Regions from separate parts of the Bacillus sp. DU-106 genome, predicted to be linked through region 2. Evidence: riboswitches for the same ligand, from Rfam matches in the RefSeq annotation. Region 2 holds a riboswitch; the other holds the start of a gene.
The links. Region 2 has a riboswitch for thiamine pyrophosphate ahead of thiC (phosphomethylpyrimidine synthase ThiC). Riboswitches for the same ligand answer to the same signal wherever they lie in the genome.
Positions count from the first base shown of each region.

Region 1: another riboswitch for thiamine pyrophosphate. It lies ahead of tenA (thiaminase II); the one in region 2 lies ahead of thiC (phosphomethylpyrimidine synthase ThiC).

Region 1 covers NZ_CP026607.1:2,468,489-2,476,009, reverse strand. Annotated here, with positions in the region: gene C3Y97_RS12615 (heterocycloanthracin/sonorensin family bacteriocin) at 11-340, opposite strand; gene C3Y97_RS12610 (DUF3937 domain-containing protein) at 896-1,159, opposite strand; gene tenA (thiaminase II) at 1,557-2,246, opposite strand; TPP riboswitch at 2,374-2,479, opposite strand; gene C3Y97_RS12595 (D-alanine--D-alanine ligase) at 2,553-3,467, opposite strand; gene pdxR (MocR-like pyridoxine biosynthesis transcription factor PdxR) at 3,472-4,920, opposite strand; gene C3Y97_RS12585 (homoserine dehydrogenase) at 5,010-6,035, opposite strand; gene C3Y97_RS12580 (esterase/lipase family protein) at 6,123-7,364, opposite strand.
Region 2 covers NZ_CP026607.1:5,124,344-5,131,864, forward strand. Annotated here, with positions in the region: gene cydA (cytochrome ubiquinol oxidase subunit I) at 1-380, shown strand, start outside; gene C3Y97_RS26280 (cytochrome d ubiquinol oxidase subunit II) at 373-1,398, shown strand; gene C3Y97_RS26285 (arsenic transporter) at 1,910-3,268, shown strand; gene thiC (phosphomethylpyrimidine synthase ThiC) at 3,370-5,130, opposite strand; TPP riboswitch at 5,245-5,360, opposite strand; partial or broken gene C3Y97_RS28515 (L-lactate permease) at 5,432-5,503, opposite strand; gene C3Y97_RS26295 (transposase) at 5,549-5,818, shown strand; gene C3Y97_RS26300 (hypothetical protein) at 6,300-6,602, opposite strand; gene C3Y97_RS26305 (IS110 family transposase) at 7,017-7,521, shown strand, end outside.

The sequences.
Region 1 (7,521 bases), 2.7 Mb from region 2:
ATAGATGTTATCAATATTCATACGTTACAATAGTACCAGTAGTATCAGTAAAACCATCAAAACAGTTAGAGCAACCACCACAGCCTCCACAGCCGCCACAACCGCCACAGCCTCCGCAACCAATACAACCGAAGCAACCAATACAACGGAAGCCACCACAACGGAAGCCGCCACAACGACCTCCACCACAACCGCCACAACGACCACAACCGCCACAGCGACGAGCAGCATCTTCAATATAGTAATATGGATATTGGTTTTGCTGGTCCCAATAGACAATATTTCCAGACCGGTAATCATTAAGGCTTAACGCTTGTAGTTCTTGTTGAAACTGATTCATTTTCATAACCTCCGTTTATAAAATACAACCTCATCGATACTTCCCTATATTCCTGTTCGTTACATCTAAGTAGAAATAGCGCTATAAACTAAGTTCAATACGTACACCAACAAAGTATGACTTATCACTAGATGATGCACCTTGTTCATATACCTATTTTTACTATGGGCTCATTTTTATAAAGTGAAACTTTAATCAGTGGGGTTTTGTTCATCCCCTACCTAACTTCTTTGCTTCCGCTGAATTTTGAGGTGGGGGGCTTACTGCCCGGCAAATAGCGGGATAAATAAAAATTTAAAAATATGAATTCTAGCGTCATATCTTCATACTTACTAAGTTCAATTAATTTCTCAATAATTATGATGCCATGTCCTATATATTTCCGTCTGCTGCTTAGATTTTTCTGTACTGTAAATGGCTTTCGCTATAACACCTCCAAGTGACCGGTTTCTATGACGGATATGAAATTCCAACAAAAAAAGCCCTAATTAGGGCTTTTCATTCTATTTCTCCAGCAAAACTCTCTATGAAATTGCTAATTGAAAAAAGACACACTTAGATTGATGCGTCTTTTTGTGATGCCTCTTTTGTGAAATCATATAAAGCAATTGCGCCTAAAAGAACAAGTATACCTTGAGGAACATCTAGCAAAATAGTTTTCCAAATTTCTGGAATTACCCATTTAATATCTGCTGCTGTTTCAAGATATGTTTGGAAATAGCTGATTGTAAAATTAATTATCCCTAAAAATACAAACAACGATAAACCAAATCGAATTAATTTCTTATTTGTAAACATATAACACCTCTCAAAATTCATTGGATATTCCTGCTTTTGCTTCTTTATATTTCTATATCTTTATATCTAATTTTAACACATAAAGAACTCAAAAAAATACGATATGCATATTTGCATATCGTATTAACAACACTCCATGATAATTTAGGAATTCCTGCGAAGAAAAAACAACTCCGTTACAGCTAATAGCTCGGGTTTCTTTTCTTATTTAACTTCATACCACCAACATTTACGTTCTTTAATTGTAAAATAAATGTGACAGAAGTTTATCCAGTTAATGCGTAGACAAGTAAATGAGCTAAATTATCGATATTCTATTTCGCCATATCCGTAGCACTAATAACTTTACGCAAATTTGACAAGAAAAAATATATAGATAGGTATGATCCAGACCTATCTATAACATTACTTCTATTCTTTATCCAATTACGTCTTTTACGTCTGTATCCACTGGCCACTTTTCTAATGTATAAGCCATTTCCCAAAATGAATATTCATATTGACTGCTAATAATAAAATGCTGTTTCATACGTTTGCGGTCTGCCTCTGTTACTTTTTCAGCGATAGTATCTAAACGTGTAATTTGTTCTTCAACTAGCGTACGGAACCAATCAGATCCATAAGCAGAAATCCATTCGTTATAAATTGGCTCTTCCGGCTGGCACTCTTTTAAGCGTTCGCCAATTTCATAATACAACCAATAGCAAGGTAAAATTGCTGCAATGGTATCTCCTAAATGCCCTTCATACGCAGCACGATACATATGTGAAGTATACGCATATGCAGTTGGCGCAGGAATAAAATTATCTTTTTCTTCTTTCGTTATCCCTAGTTTTTTAGCAAAATTCTCATGTAAAGATAACTCGGCCTCATATGTATTTTGAGCATGATGTGCCATACGAGCTGTCGTCTCTAATTCAAGAGCTTTTGCAGCTCCTAAAGTTTGTACTCTAGCAAAATGACTCAAATAATATGAATCTTGAAGCACATAATAGCGAAAACTAGCTAAATCTAATGTTCCTTCACCAAGTTTTTTTACAAAAGGATGGTTAAAACTCGCTTCCCAAATTGAATCTACTTCTTTACGTAATGATTGTGAAAAAGTCATTTAAATCCCTCCAATAATGTATAAAATATAAGTATTTATCCACAATTATTAAAGCTGTAAAATAAAAAAACTTTCTTTACAGGCGTAAAGAAAGTGAAATTGACAGTATTTATTTACTCATTAAATAGCAACGTCTTTCCCACTTCCCTACGCTGGCATTAACCAGATCAGGTACTAAGAGTCTCAAAATCACATTTGATCTCAGCCTATAAAAGGCCCCCCTAGTGGATAAATATTTTGTTTTTATAATGTATTCATCATAGCATACTTCGTGAAACTGTCAAAAAAATTCGTTATATAATCTCCTTAAAACCCTTCTTCTTTTCTAACTTTTAATGATGTTTCAATAATCATATCTAATAGTTTGCTATAACTAATTCCCGCTGCTTCTGCACTTTTGGGCAATAGGCTTGATTGTGTCATCCCTGGTAATGTATTAATTTCCATTACATATGGAATTCCGTCCTTCACCATCATATCAACTCTTGCATAAACACTACATTTTAATGCTTTATAACAAGTCAGTGAAGCTTTATTTACACGTTCCTTAATTTCTGCTGGAAGTTCGATAACTTCCTCAACGGTACTAGTATCATCATATTTTGCATTGTAATCAAAGAACTCGGCTGCATGTCGAATTGAAACTATAGGTAACTGTTTTCCATCCAGAATAGAACATGTAATTTCATCACCTTTTATATACTTCTCAATTACTACTTCAGAATCCCATTCGAATACAGTTTCTAGCATTGAGATCAATTCATTTTTATTGTAAACGATTTTCACCCCGACACTCGATCCGCCAGAGTTTGGTTTTACCACTAATGGAAATCCTAACTTATCTAACTCATCAAGATTTAGATCCTCCATTTTTGTAAGTTCAATCCAATCTGGTGTTTCTACACCTTCATAACGTAAAATCTTTTTCGAAATATTTTTATCCATACATATACTGCTAGATAACATATTACTTCCGCTATAAGGAATCCCTAAACTCTCCAGTGTTCCTTGAACTGTCCCATCTTCTCCGTATTTTCCGTGTAATGCGAGCAATGCAAAGTCAATGTCTTTCGCTTTTTCAATTAAATCCATTTTTTCGTTTAATGTAATTGGAACTATTTCATACTTATTTTTATCTAAATGAGCAATCATTTCATTCCCCGTCATAATTGAAACTTGTTTTTCAGACGATACCCCGCCCATAATAACACCGATTTTCATTTTCTCAACTCCAAATTTCATTTTTTAATGTATCACCAATTATTTTAATTCCACGAACTATTTCTTCTTCTTTCAAGCGCGAAAACCCTAATCGGAAAGTGTTTGCTCCTTCTCCATCAGAGTAAAAAACATCTCCAGGTGAAAACGTAACGCCTTTCTCATAACACTTTTGTAAAAGTGTGCGGGCATTCATATGCTCTTCTAGCTCTATAAATAAATGAAGTCCACCATCTCCAGTCATTCTTTTAAAAGGAATGTACTGGTTACATGCCCCGACAGCTAACTCATATTTTTTCTTATAAACAGATCTTGCCTTTTTTAAATATTTTTCAAAATATCCCTCATGTAAATATTGAAACAGAACAGCTTGATCTAGCGTAGATGTGTGAATCGTTCTTGCTCTTTTTACGCTTTCTAAATAATGAATCAGCTCTTTATCTGCAATAATCCAGCCTACACGTAAACCAGGGAAAAGCACCTTTGAAAAGCTACTAATATAAATCACATTATTGCCAGCTCCCGCAAAAGTTAATAATGGAGCTAAATGTGAACCTGAATAACGTAATTCTTCATTAAATCCGTCCTCTATAATAGGAACGTTGTATTTTGAGAATAACCTCATCAATTCCGTTCTTTTCTCTGAACTCGTAACAATACCGGTTGGATTATGATAAGAAGGAATTAAATAAGCAAAATCAAAATCTTTTTCACGCAAACTTTTTTCAACTTCATTCGTATCAATACCATCCTCATGCATATCAATCCCATGAACTTCAAGTCCATGTAAACGGAAAAGCTTAAGTGCAGCATGGTGAGTTGGATTCTCACAAATGACACGACCGGATTTTTTTGATAAAGAAGAGAGTACAATATCCAATCCTTCTGTAAATCCATTTGTAATTAGAATATCTTTATTCGAAATGTCTACACCTTTCATTTCCATGTAATGAAGTAAATAATTCATTAACGGTCTATATCCCTTTGCATATCCGTAGTTCAATACGATGTCCCCTTCAATGGACATACGAGTAAGAAAAGCTCTTTTGAAATTTTCAACATCAAATAGCTTCTCATCCGGGGCTATACTATTAAAAACAATCATTCCCTTTTCCCAACGAACACCATGTTTCATTAAATCTAATTCGTCCGCTAATGCGGTCACTGTATTAAGTTTATTTTTCCAATCTATTTCAACAGACGAAGTGTTAGATATATCCACCTTGGCAACAAAGTTCCCTTTTCCTTTAACTGCATAAATGAGTCCTTCTTGCTCTAAATCTGCATAAGCAGCGAGTACAGTGTTTCTACTCACACTTAGTAATTCACTTAGTTCCCTTGTTGATGGGATTTTTTGATCCCCGAGCAAATGCCCTTTCATAATCATTTTCTTCAAATAATCTTTCAATTGAATATAAACGGGACGTTCTTTAACAACTTTAAAATCCTTAAACAATTTCTTACCCCCTGCAATCATTTTTGCATATTTATTTCATTCTCAAAAGGTCCACGGCATATGTATTTTTTATAAAGGGCGGTACGGTCTTACAAATCTTTTCGATATAAGTTTATTACATCTTTTAAAGCTGCAGCTGCAGCGCCTCTTGGATTAGAAGCCCCACCAATTGTAGTAACTTGTCCCATCGTATCTGTAAAGAACGTAATTCCTTTTTCGGTTCCATTTACTTTTGCTAACGGATGATCTTTTTCTATTTGGCACGGTTCAACATTTAAATTCACATTGCCTCCCTCATCCTTATATGTTGATGCTATTAATTTAATAATTTTATGTTGTTCCTTAGCATTTCGAATTTGCTGTTTTGTAACGTGCTCGATTCCTTTTATATGTATATCAGTAAGTGTTTTCTCTGTTTCCATTAAGCTGTTTGTCAAAAGTAACAATTTACACGCACTATCTGAACCACTTATATCTAATATAGGGTTTGTCTCAGCAATTCCTTTATTTTGTGCTTCTTTCAGTGCTTCTTCAAATGTCATATCTTCCTCATACATTTTCGTAAGAATATAATTAGTTGTTCCATTTAATATTCCTTCTATTTTTTCAATACTGCAACCGGCTAAACTAAATTGTCCGATATCTAGTGTCGGTAGTGCAGCGGCTGTTGCACCGCTATATCGAATTCGTATATTTGCGCCTTTTGCTGCTTCATTTATTTCTCTCCAATTTGTAACGAGCGCACCTTTAGAAATTGCCACTATATCCATCTGTTTTTCAATCGCTTGTTTCATATATTGTTTCCCTGGATTTCCATCTTTAAGATTTGTAACTGTTGATTCTACCAATACAGTACCACTTATGCTAGTTGTTGCACGTTCCTTCGGATGATACTCTAAATATTTTTCAATTGCAGCGGTACCGCCACCATACATTAATAAATGATGAAGTGATAAGCCGTCTTCATTATGTATTGCAATATTTCTCCCTAATACGTCGCTTACAACTAATTGAATCCCATATGTTTCATATATATATGAATATTTTTCATTTAATAATTTTATAAACTCTCTGCCTACTGTTCCGTATCCTGATAATACAACTTGAATTTTCATAATATCCCCCCATATTTTTCTACCAAATCCCTCTTTCAATATAATATAAAGCGCTCTCGAATTCCATCGAGAGCGCTTTATTATTACCTATTTCGGTAAACGTGATAGCTTTTCAGCAATTGTTCTATAAAACTCTTGAATGCTAGAAAAACCTAACGAGTCTGAAACACTTAACCCTATCATGTCGAGATGGTCCCAATTCGCTTTTGTTTCGATATGATTCCATTTTCCAATCTGTAATGACTCATTATTATTTACAGTAACATTAGAAGATGGTGCAATCATAGAATTTGTATTTACTACACCATCATTTTGCCACCAAGAAGTATCAACTAGCGGACGGTTTTCTTCATATCTCGCATAAGAACCTAAGAAAAATGCATTTCCCATTAACACTTTATTCATCGTTATATGAGGCAAATGTAAACCTGTTATAGGTGCTGCTTGTGATGCATGTCCACTATAGGATAAATAATACACATCTGGTTGCGTCTTTACCCAATTATTTAACTCCTTTGCACCATCTGTACTTAAATCCCATTGACTTATATCTTTTGTATTTTTCCAAAGTGAACTATTTAGAATACGATTACTATATTGGAAAAAGGACTCTCCAGCATTCTTCTTTATACCCCATTGATCCAATTTAAAATCATATAATGATAAATTATTGTTTCCTCCAAAGCTTGCAGCTGTAATGAGTAAATCTTTAACAAACGGCAGTAGAAGACTACCATCCGCAAGTGTTGTACCGTTGTGAGGGGTTGCTAATGTTGTAACACTATGAACGTATGATTTTCCGCCTTCAAATAGTGGTGATATTTTGGTGTCTGGGTGATTTTTCACATAATTCTTTTCTTCAAAACTACCTTCTTTTAATAGCTGTACTAATGTTCTAATCGTTTGTCCACCCATGCTATGTCCAACTAAATGAACTTTATTTGTTTCACTCCAATTCGGCGCAAAACCACTATAAGTTCTGCCAAAACGATTATGTCCATGTTTCTCAGCATGGACTGCACCATAGTCTACTGTCCCACCGCTAATTTGTGCATACAATTCACATGCACGATCCCAGTTACTAGAAACAGGTCCAACAGCTGCGGTATGTACCGTATAACCATTTCGTTTCAAATCTTCCTGTATATCATGAACACCACCCCAATATTTTACGCCAAGCATTTCTTCTCTACCCCATCCAGCAAATCCATTCACCAATATGATAGGATAATTATTTTGTTGCCTCTCTTCAGCGTATGATATTTTCGCTGCGAATGAACATACGGTCACTAATGCAAAAAAACATATTTTTAAAAATAACTTCCCCATACTTTCTCCCCCCTAATAAAACGTTTACATTTTTCTTCCTGAAAAAATTAACAGAATAATTTAACAACTTAAACATAATGTAAATTATTTTATATACATTGTATATATAGAAAACATATACAACTGTTGATAAATATTAATTCAAGCAAATATTTAC
Region 2 (7,521 bases):
TAATGGTCGGCACCGCTGCGTTTACCTTTGCAGTTGCAGCAATTGCACTCTTATATTGGTACTTCGTTTACCGAAAAAAGGGAACAGAACTACCGAAGTGGCTACTTTGGGGGGCTGCCGCATGCGGACCAATTATGATGCTCGGTATTGAATTCGGATGGATTTTCAGTTGTAGCGGTCGTCAACCATGGACAATTTATGGTATGCAACGTACCGTCGATGCATCTACACGCGCCGATTTCGTCGGTCCTTTATTTGTTTTGTTCATCATTTTATATATTGGACTCGCTATTTTAACAGTCATTGTTCTACGGACATTCTTTAGAAGACATCCATTAAAGAATGATTTACAACACCAAGGAGGCGATTCTCATGCATGAGGAAAGTATTGCAATCATCATCTTATGGGCCCTTATTTTCGTATACAGTATATTAGGGTCCATCGATTTTGGAGCTGGTTTTTGGGGCATGGTATACGCCAAACATCCAACTCTCGCTGCCAAACTTGCGAATCGGTACTTATCACCCACTTGGGAAGTAACAAATACGTTTCTTGTTTTCGTCGTTGTCGCATTTCTCGGCTTCTTTCCGAAAGCGGCCTTTACTCTTGCGACAGTAATGTTCGTACCAGTTATGTTAATTTTAGTGCTCGTTGCAGTACGTAGTACGTTTATGGTATTTGCTTACTCCTTACCAAAATATCAGTACCTTCTTCGGGTTATTTCAGGTATTACTGGTCTCTTAATTCCAGCACTATTAATTACCGTTTTACCCGTTACAGAGGGAGCCTATATTACAATGTCTGAAGGAAAAGAAGTACTCCTGTATGGAAAACTTCTTTCTAGCCCGGTTATCTACTGTTATATGCTCTTCGGACTAACGTCTGAACTATTTCTCTCCTCTCTCTTTCTTGCTGATTTTGCGAGAGAACAAAGTTCAGAAGATACGTATAGAATTTATAGAAGAAATGCTATCATTCTTGGTCCTGCAACGCTCGTTACAGCAATCATCGCCCTCGTTGTAATGGACCCAGAAACACATTGGCTTATGCAAGGATTAATAAAGCAATTCCCGTGGTTTACAGTTTCTATTGTTTTATTCGTTATCGGATACTCGTCCCTTTGGTGGACAAACAAAAAATACAATACACTAGGATACCCTCGCATTGCCGTTTTAGCTGTCGTCGCTCAATATGCATTTGCCAGCTACGCTTACGGCGTCGCGCATTTACCTTATATTATTTATCCTGACGTAACTGTATTTACAAGCTTTACAACGAAAGAAACGTTCTATGCACTGCTCATTCTATACGCAATTGGGATTGCAATTTTATTACCAGGATTTATTTTCTTCTGGAATTTATTCTTGAAGGATCGTACTTTTTTGAAGGAAAAATAATATAGTCTTGGAGTCTGTCCCAAAAGGCATTTTGGAATAGACTCCTTTTGTCATGTTTTGTCGATAAGTCGATATATTTTAAAAATCGCTGATATATTTTGAGTTGCGCCGATATATCTCCATAATCGCTGATATATTTTAAGTTGCGCCGATATATTTCAATAATCGCTGATATATTTTAAGTTGCGCCGATATACCTCCATAATCGCTGATATATTTTAAGTTGCGCCGATATATTTCAATAATCGCTGATATATTTTAAGTTGCGTCAATATATCTCCATAATTGCCCATATAAATTTCATTTACTATTTTACTGCCCCAATAATTTATAGACTCCTCTCATAATAGTTATTTCACTATTCGTGACACTTGTCCTTTAGCTTGAAAAACACATATTCGCTTCATCTCGTTATACGTCTAGTTCTTCTTATTTTTTGCTGAATATACTACCAATATAAACTTGAGACAAGCTACATCTGTTCAAGGGAAAATAGAAAGGTAGGCAAAATATGAGCATTGAAATATGGATTACTATTATTGTATTCTTCTTAACGATGATCGTTATCTTTTGGCGGCCTCGAGGTTTGAATGAGGCGTGGCCAGCAGCAATCGGAGCTGGTATCATCATAATTACTGGACTTGTATCAAAACCAGACGTCATGGATATTATAAGTAAAATTGGCGGTGCTTCCATAACAATATTAGCGACCATCGTCATGGCAGTTATATTAGAAAGCTTCGGCTTCTTCCATTGGTCCGCAGCGAAACTGGCAAATCTAGCGAAAGGTTCTGGACGCCGTCTATACTGGTATATTCAATTATTATGTTTTCTTATGACTCTTTTATTTAATAACGACGGTAGTATTTTAATTACAACTCCCATTTTAATTCTTCTTCTAAAAAACCTTCAATTAAAACCACATCAACAAATTCCTTATTTATTAAGCGGAGCTTTAATCGCTACCGCATCTAGTGCACCAATTGGTGTAAGTAATATCGTAAACTTAATTGCATTAAATATCGTTAATATGACTCTTTATATGCATACTGCTATGATGTTTGTACCTGCAACATTAGGCTTATTATTTATGTCATGGCTCATGTATACAGTTTTGAAGAAAAAACTTCCGAAAAAATTACCTGTTTCTTCATATGATATTGAAGAAATTTTCTTCACGAAAAACTTCCATCCACTAAAAGGAAATAATTCTGTTGATACGAAACAAAAACGGACAAGATTCATGTTAAAAGTATTAGGTTTCGTCTTCCTGATGCGCTGTCTTCTATTCGTTGCATCCTTCTTATCCATCCCAATTGAAATCGTTGCAGTACTTGGTTCACTCGTTCTTCTCATTTGGAGATGGTATTACTTACGAACAAACCCTGTCGACATTTTGAAAAAGACACCGTGGCACATTTTAATTTTCGCCTTCTCTATGTACGTCATTATTTACGGACTCCACAACGCAGGATTAACAGCTGCACTTGTACAATGGCTCGAGCCAATTGTGAATCAGCATCTACTCTATGCTAGCTTTGCAATGGGCGGACTTGTATCCATCCTCTCTAACGTCTTCAATAACCATCCTGCCCTTATGATTGGTACAATCACATTAACAGAAATGGGACTAGATCCAGTCACATTAAAAACAATCTATCTTGCAAACATCATTGGTAGTGACATCGGTTCACTATTACTACCAATTGGTACACTAGCTTCACTCATTTGGATGTATATTCTGAAACAAAACAAAATTAAAGTAAAATGGAAAGACTATTTAAGTGTATCCCTTATCGTTATCCCGCTCACAACAGTCGTCACACTATTCCTCTTATTCTACTGGGTACATCTCTTCTTTGCCTTATAAACAACAGAATCCCCATTTGCTACCGTCTTAGCAAATGGGGATTCTTCTATAATAAAGTTAGGTACTACAGTGTGATCAATCAAGTAAAGAGGTGTAACGTGTTATTGATATAAATGACTACCAGCTTCTTTAAATTCTTCTGCTTTCTCTTTCATTCCTTTTTCAATTGCTTCTGTCGTTTCTAAATCATTTTCTTTTGCATATTCACGAATATCATGTGAAATTCTCATACTACAAAACTTCGGTCCACACATTGAACAGAAGTGAGCTGTCTTTGCCCCTTCTGCAGGCAACGTTTCATCGTGATATTCCATCGCACGTTCAGGATCTAAAGATAAATTAAATTGATCGCGCCAACGGAATTCGAAACGTGCTTTTGAAAGTGCATCATCACGCTGATGAGCCGTTTTATGTCCTTTCGCAAGATCAGCCGCATGCGCTGCAATTTTGTACGTAATAACACCCGTGCGTACATCATCTTTGTTTGGCAAACCTAAATGTTCTTTCGGCGTTACATAACAAAGCATCGCCGTTCCAAACCAACCGATCATCGCAGCTCCAATTGCCGATGTAATATGGTCATAACCTGGTGCAATATCTGTCGTTAGTGGCCCAAGTGTATAAAACGGCGCGCCCTGACAAATATCAAGCTCTTTCTCCATATTCTCTTTAATTAAGTGCATCGGTACGTGTCCAGGTCCTTCGATCATAACTTGCACATCATGTTTCCAAGCAATTTTCGTTAATTCACCAAGTGTTTCAAGCTCAGAGAATTGTGCTTCGTCATTTGCATCTGCAATCGATCCTGGACGTAATCCATCTCCAAGAGAGAACGAAACATCGTACTGCTTCATAATTTCACAAATCTCTTCAAAATGAGTATATAGGAAGTTTTCTTTATGATGGAATAAACACCACTGCGCCATAATCGAACCACCACGCGAAACGATACCTGTCGTACGCTTTGCAGTAATTGGAATGTAACGAAGCAATACACCAGCGTGAATCGTAAAGTAATCAACGCCTTGCTCCGCTTGCTCAATTAACGTATCACGGTACACTTCCCATGTTAAATCTTCTGCAATTCCATTTACCTTTTCAAGCGCTTGATAAATCGGCACAGTTCCAACTGGTACAGGCCCATTACGAATAATCCACTCACGCGTCGTATGAATGTTTTTACCTGTAGATAAATCCATAATCGTATCTGCACCCCAGCGCGTTGCCCACGTCATCTTCTCTACTTCTTCTGCAATAGAAGAAGATACAGCAGAGTTTCCGATATTTGCATTTACCTTCACGTGGAAATTACGCCCGATAATCATCGGTTCTGCTTCTGGATGATTAATATTCGCTGGTAAAATAGCGCGGCCTTCTGCGATTTCCTTACGAACAAACTCCGGCTCTACTCCTTCACGAATTGCAACGTATTCCATCTCAGACGTAATAATGCCATTACGCGCATAATGCATTTGCGTAACATTTGCACCTTGCTTCGCTCTAAGCGGCTGGCGATCCATTTGCGGGAAAACAGGTGTATGTTTCGAAGCCACTTTCACACCATCATCCTCTGGTTTCACCTCGCGCCCTTCATATGCCTCTACATCCCCGCGCTCCATGATCCAAGAATGACGCGGCGTTGGAATTCCCTTTTCCAGCTCCACTTTATACGCCGGATCCGTATAAGGACCGCTCGTATCATACACACGGACTGGAGGATTTGGGATGCCGTTCGTTTCGCTTTGTTCAATCTCACGCATCGGCACTTTCATGCCTACGCGTGGTCCATCCACATATACTTTCTTACTCCCTGGTAAACTCGATTTCAATTCAATTTGCTCAGCTGAAACAGACTGTTTCATAACCTTTGTTGCCTCCCCTGTTCGTGACAAGGACGAGATATGGCCAGCGCATGCCAAAATAAAAAGAGCCAGGTCCATAAAAAAATAAGGACCTGGCTCATAAAAGACATCATTATGTAAAGCCGTTAACTTCCCTACGCTGGTACGAGCCAGATCAGGTCCAAAGGGTTAAGAAGATCACGCGCTTCTCTCTCAGCCTACGCATACGTTAGGCACCCCTAGTTTATCACTGATTTAATTTTCAATACCTTCCCATCATACACGATAATCTGAAAAATGCAAAGGTTATTTCTTTTTCTCTTTATGGAATCATCCACGTTAAATAATATGCTTGAACATACGTTATAATACCAACAATAATTACGAAGAACACCCTATTGTAAAAATAGTTTATGATTTAAAATGGGAGTTTAAAAACATCTTCACCACAAAGAGTGTTGAGAATCTCAACCATTGTATTAAGAAAATTAAGAATACTAATATACAAGAGTTTAAGAGCTTTACGAATGGATTAGCCCGGGATATTGAAGCTGTCAGAAATGCGGTAACTTATGAGAATAATAATGGTCTTGCCGAAGGGAGCATAAACAAGTTAAAGCTTATTAAAAGAATCATGTATGGTCGATGCAAATTCTCCACATTGCGGACAAAGATTCTACTTTTGGAGAGAATGAGACTTTTCAACTAACTCCAGGAAGAACCATTTTTTACTTGCCAAATACATTCATCAGTCCCGTTTGCCAAAGAGCCTTTGTCTCTGCTGTATTTCGCTACAACTGCTACTGTTACCTGCCATACAACCTGCAATAGAGATAGGTAACAATTTACTATACAAGGAACAAAATTGACCTGCTCCTCCATTTAGTGATTTAACTATCTTTATTATTCAGAGCTAAAACTCAAAGAAAAATCTCTTACATTTATTGTAACGTAATCCCCTTAATATGTTAATTATTTTTTTGTGGTCTTGTTAGTTAAAGGGGTACTTAGTACAAAAAATAACCGTAGATAGTAGCACGAACACTGTTCTTGTTATAATTTTTTTTCAGAACGTCTATAATCCTCTTTTAAAAAATATATGTAAATATAATAAAAAACGAATGATTAATAGAAATATTCTACACCACTCGTTTTTTATCGGACTTCTTTTTACTGTACTTTTATTTTCTTTATGAGTTATTAGAAAAATAATTGTCTATATAAGTCTTTATTTTTTCAAAATTCTTTTCCATAAATAAGATTGCTGGTACTTCAATTATTGGAAGATTATTTTCATTATCAAAAGCTGGACACGGTTTGGGAACTACCAAATAGTCAACTGAGTTTTTATCCCTAATATAATTAATTGAAACATCATAATAATTAGAAAAATATTCCTTCAAATCATCCTGATTCCTTAAAAATGGTAGAGAAAATATTGAACCATAATTTATACCAGCGTCGACAATTAATACAAAGCATATTTTTTTCATGATACACCCTCCTCGTATAATAAGTTTTAAGTTAATAACTGTTCCTTGAAAATTAAATAGTTTTTATCTTCAAGAGCTACATCAAAAAAATGATGTATGGGTAAAATTTAGTCTTGGATACTGGGGGATTTCCCCAGATAATGGAAGTGTGGAAATGGATCCATCGGGAATATGCTTACTCCTCCTGTAGTTCGACCACGTTAAAAGACTGTGACCCAGACCAAAATGCACTGCATACGCACAAGCTGTATCGGTTTCCTTCACTTACCTCTCATAATGGTGGGAGGGGCAGCTTAGATGAAGGCAATCATTGAATACTCATACGCGAGGTTGTGGCTATGTTTTTGACTCTAGGGAGATCCCACAGTATCCAAGCTCATTCCAAATACTATTCAAAGAAAGGAGGTCCTTTCTTTGAGATTATTCGTAGCTATTGATGTAAGCTTTGAAAAACTTGATGTATGTTTTCTTGACAGTCATGACACTGTTTTGAAAGAAATTTGTCTTTCAAACGATGTGAATGGTGCCAATGCCATTAAGGAGGATGTTCTCCATTTTCATCAGTTGTACAACTATAAAAAAATTGTCATTGGTATGGAATCTACTTCCGTCTATAGTTTCCGTCCTTCCATGTTCCTAACGGAAGATAAGGATTTGAGGGCTTTAGACGTGGAAGTGGTCGTACAAAATCCAAAAGCCATCCATCGGTATAAAAAACTCTTTGAAAAAGATAAGACCGATAAAATAGATGCTTTCCGTATTGCCGATTTTTTACGAATCGGACGGTATAATAAGTTTCTTATCAAGGAGGAAAAATACGTTGCCCTTCAACGTTTAACACGATCTAGATATCAACTCGTTCACCAGCAAACAGAATGTAAGCAACACTTTCTGAAGAACCTTTACTACAAATGTAATA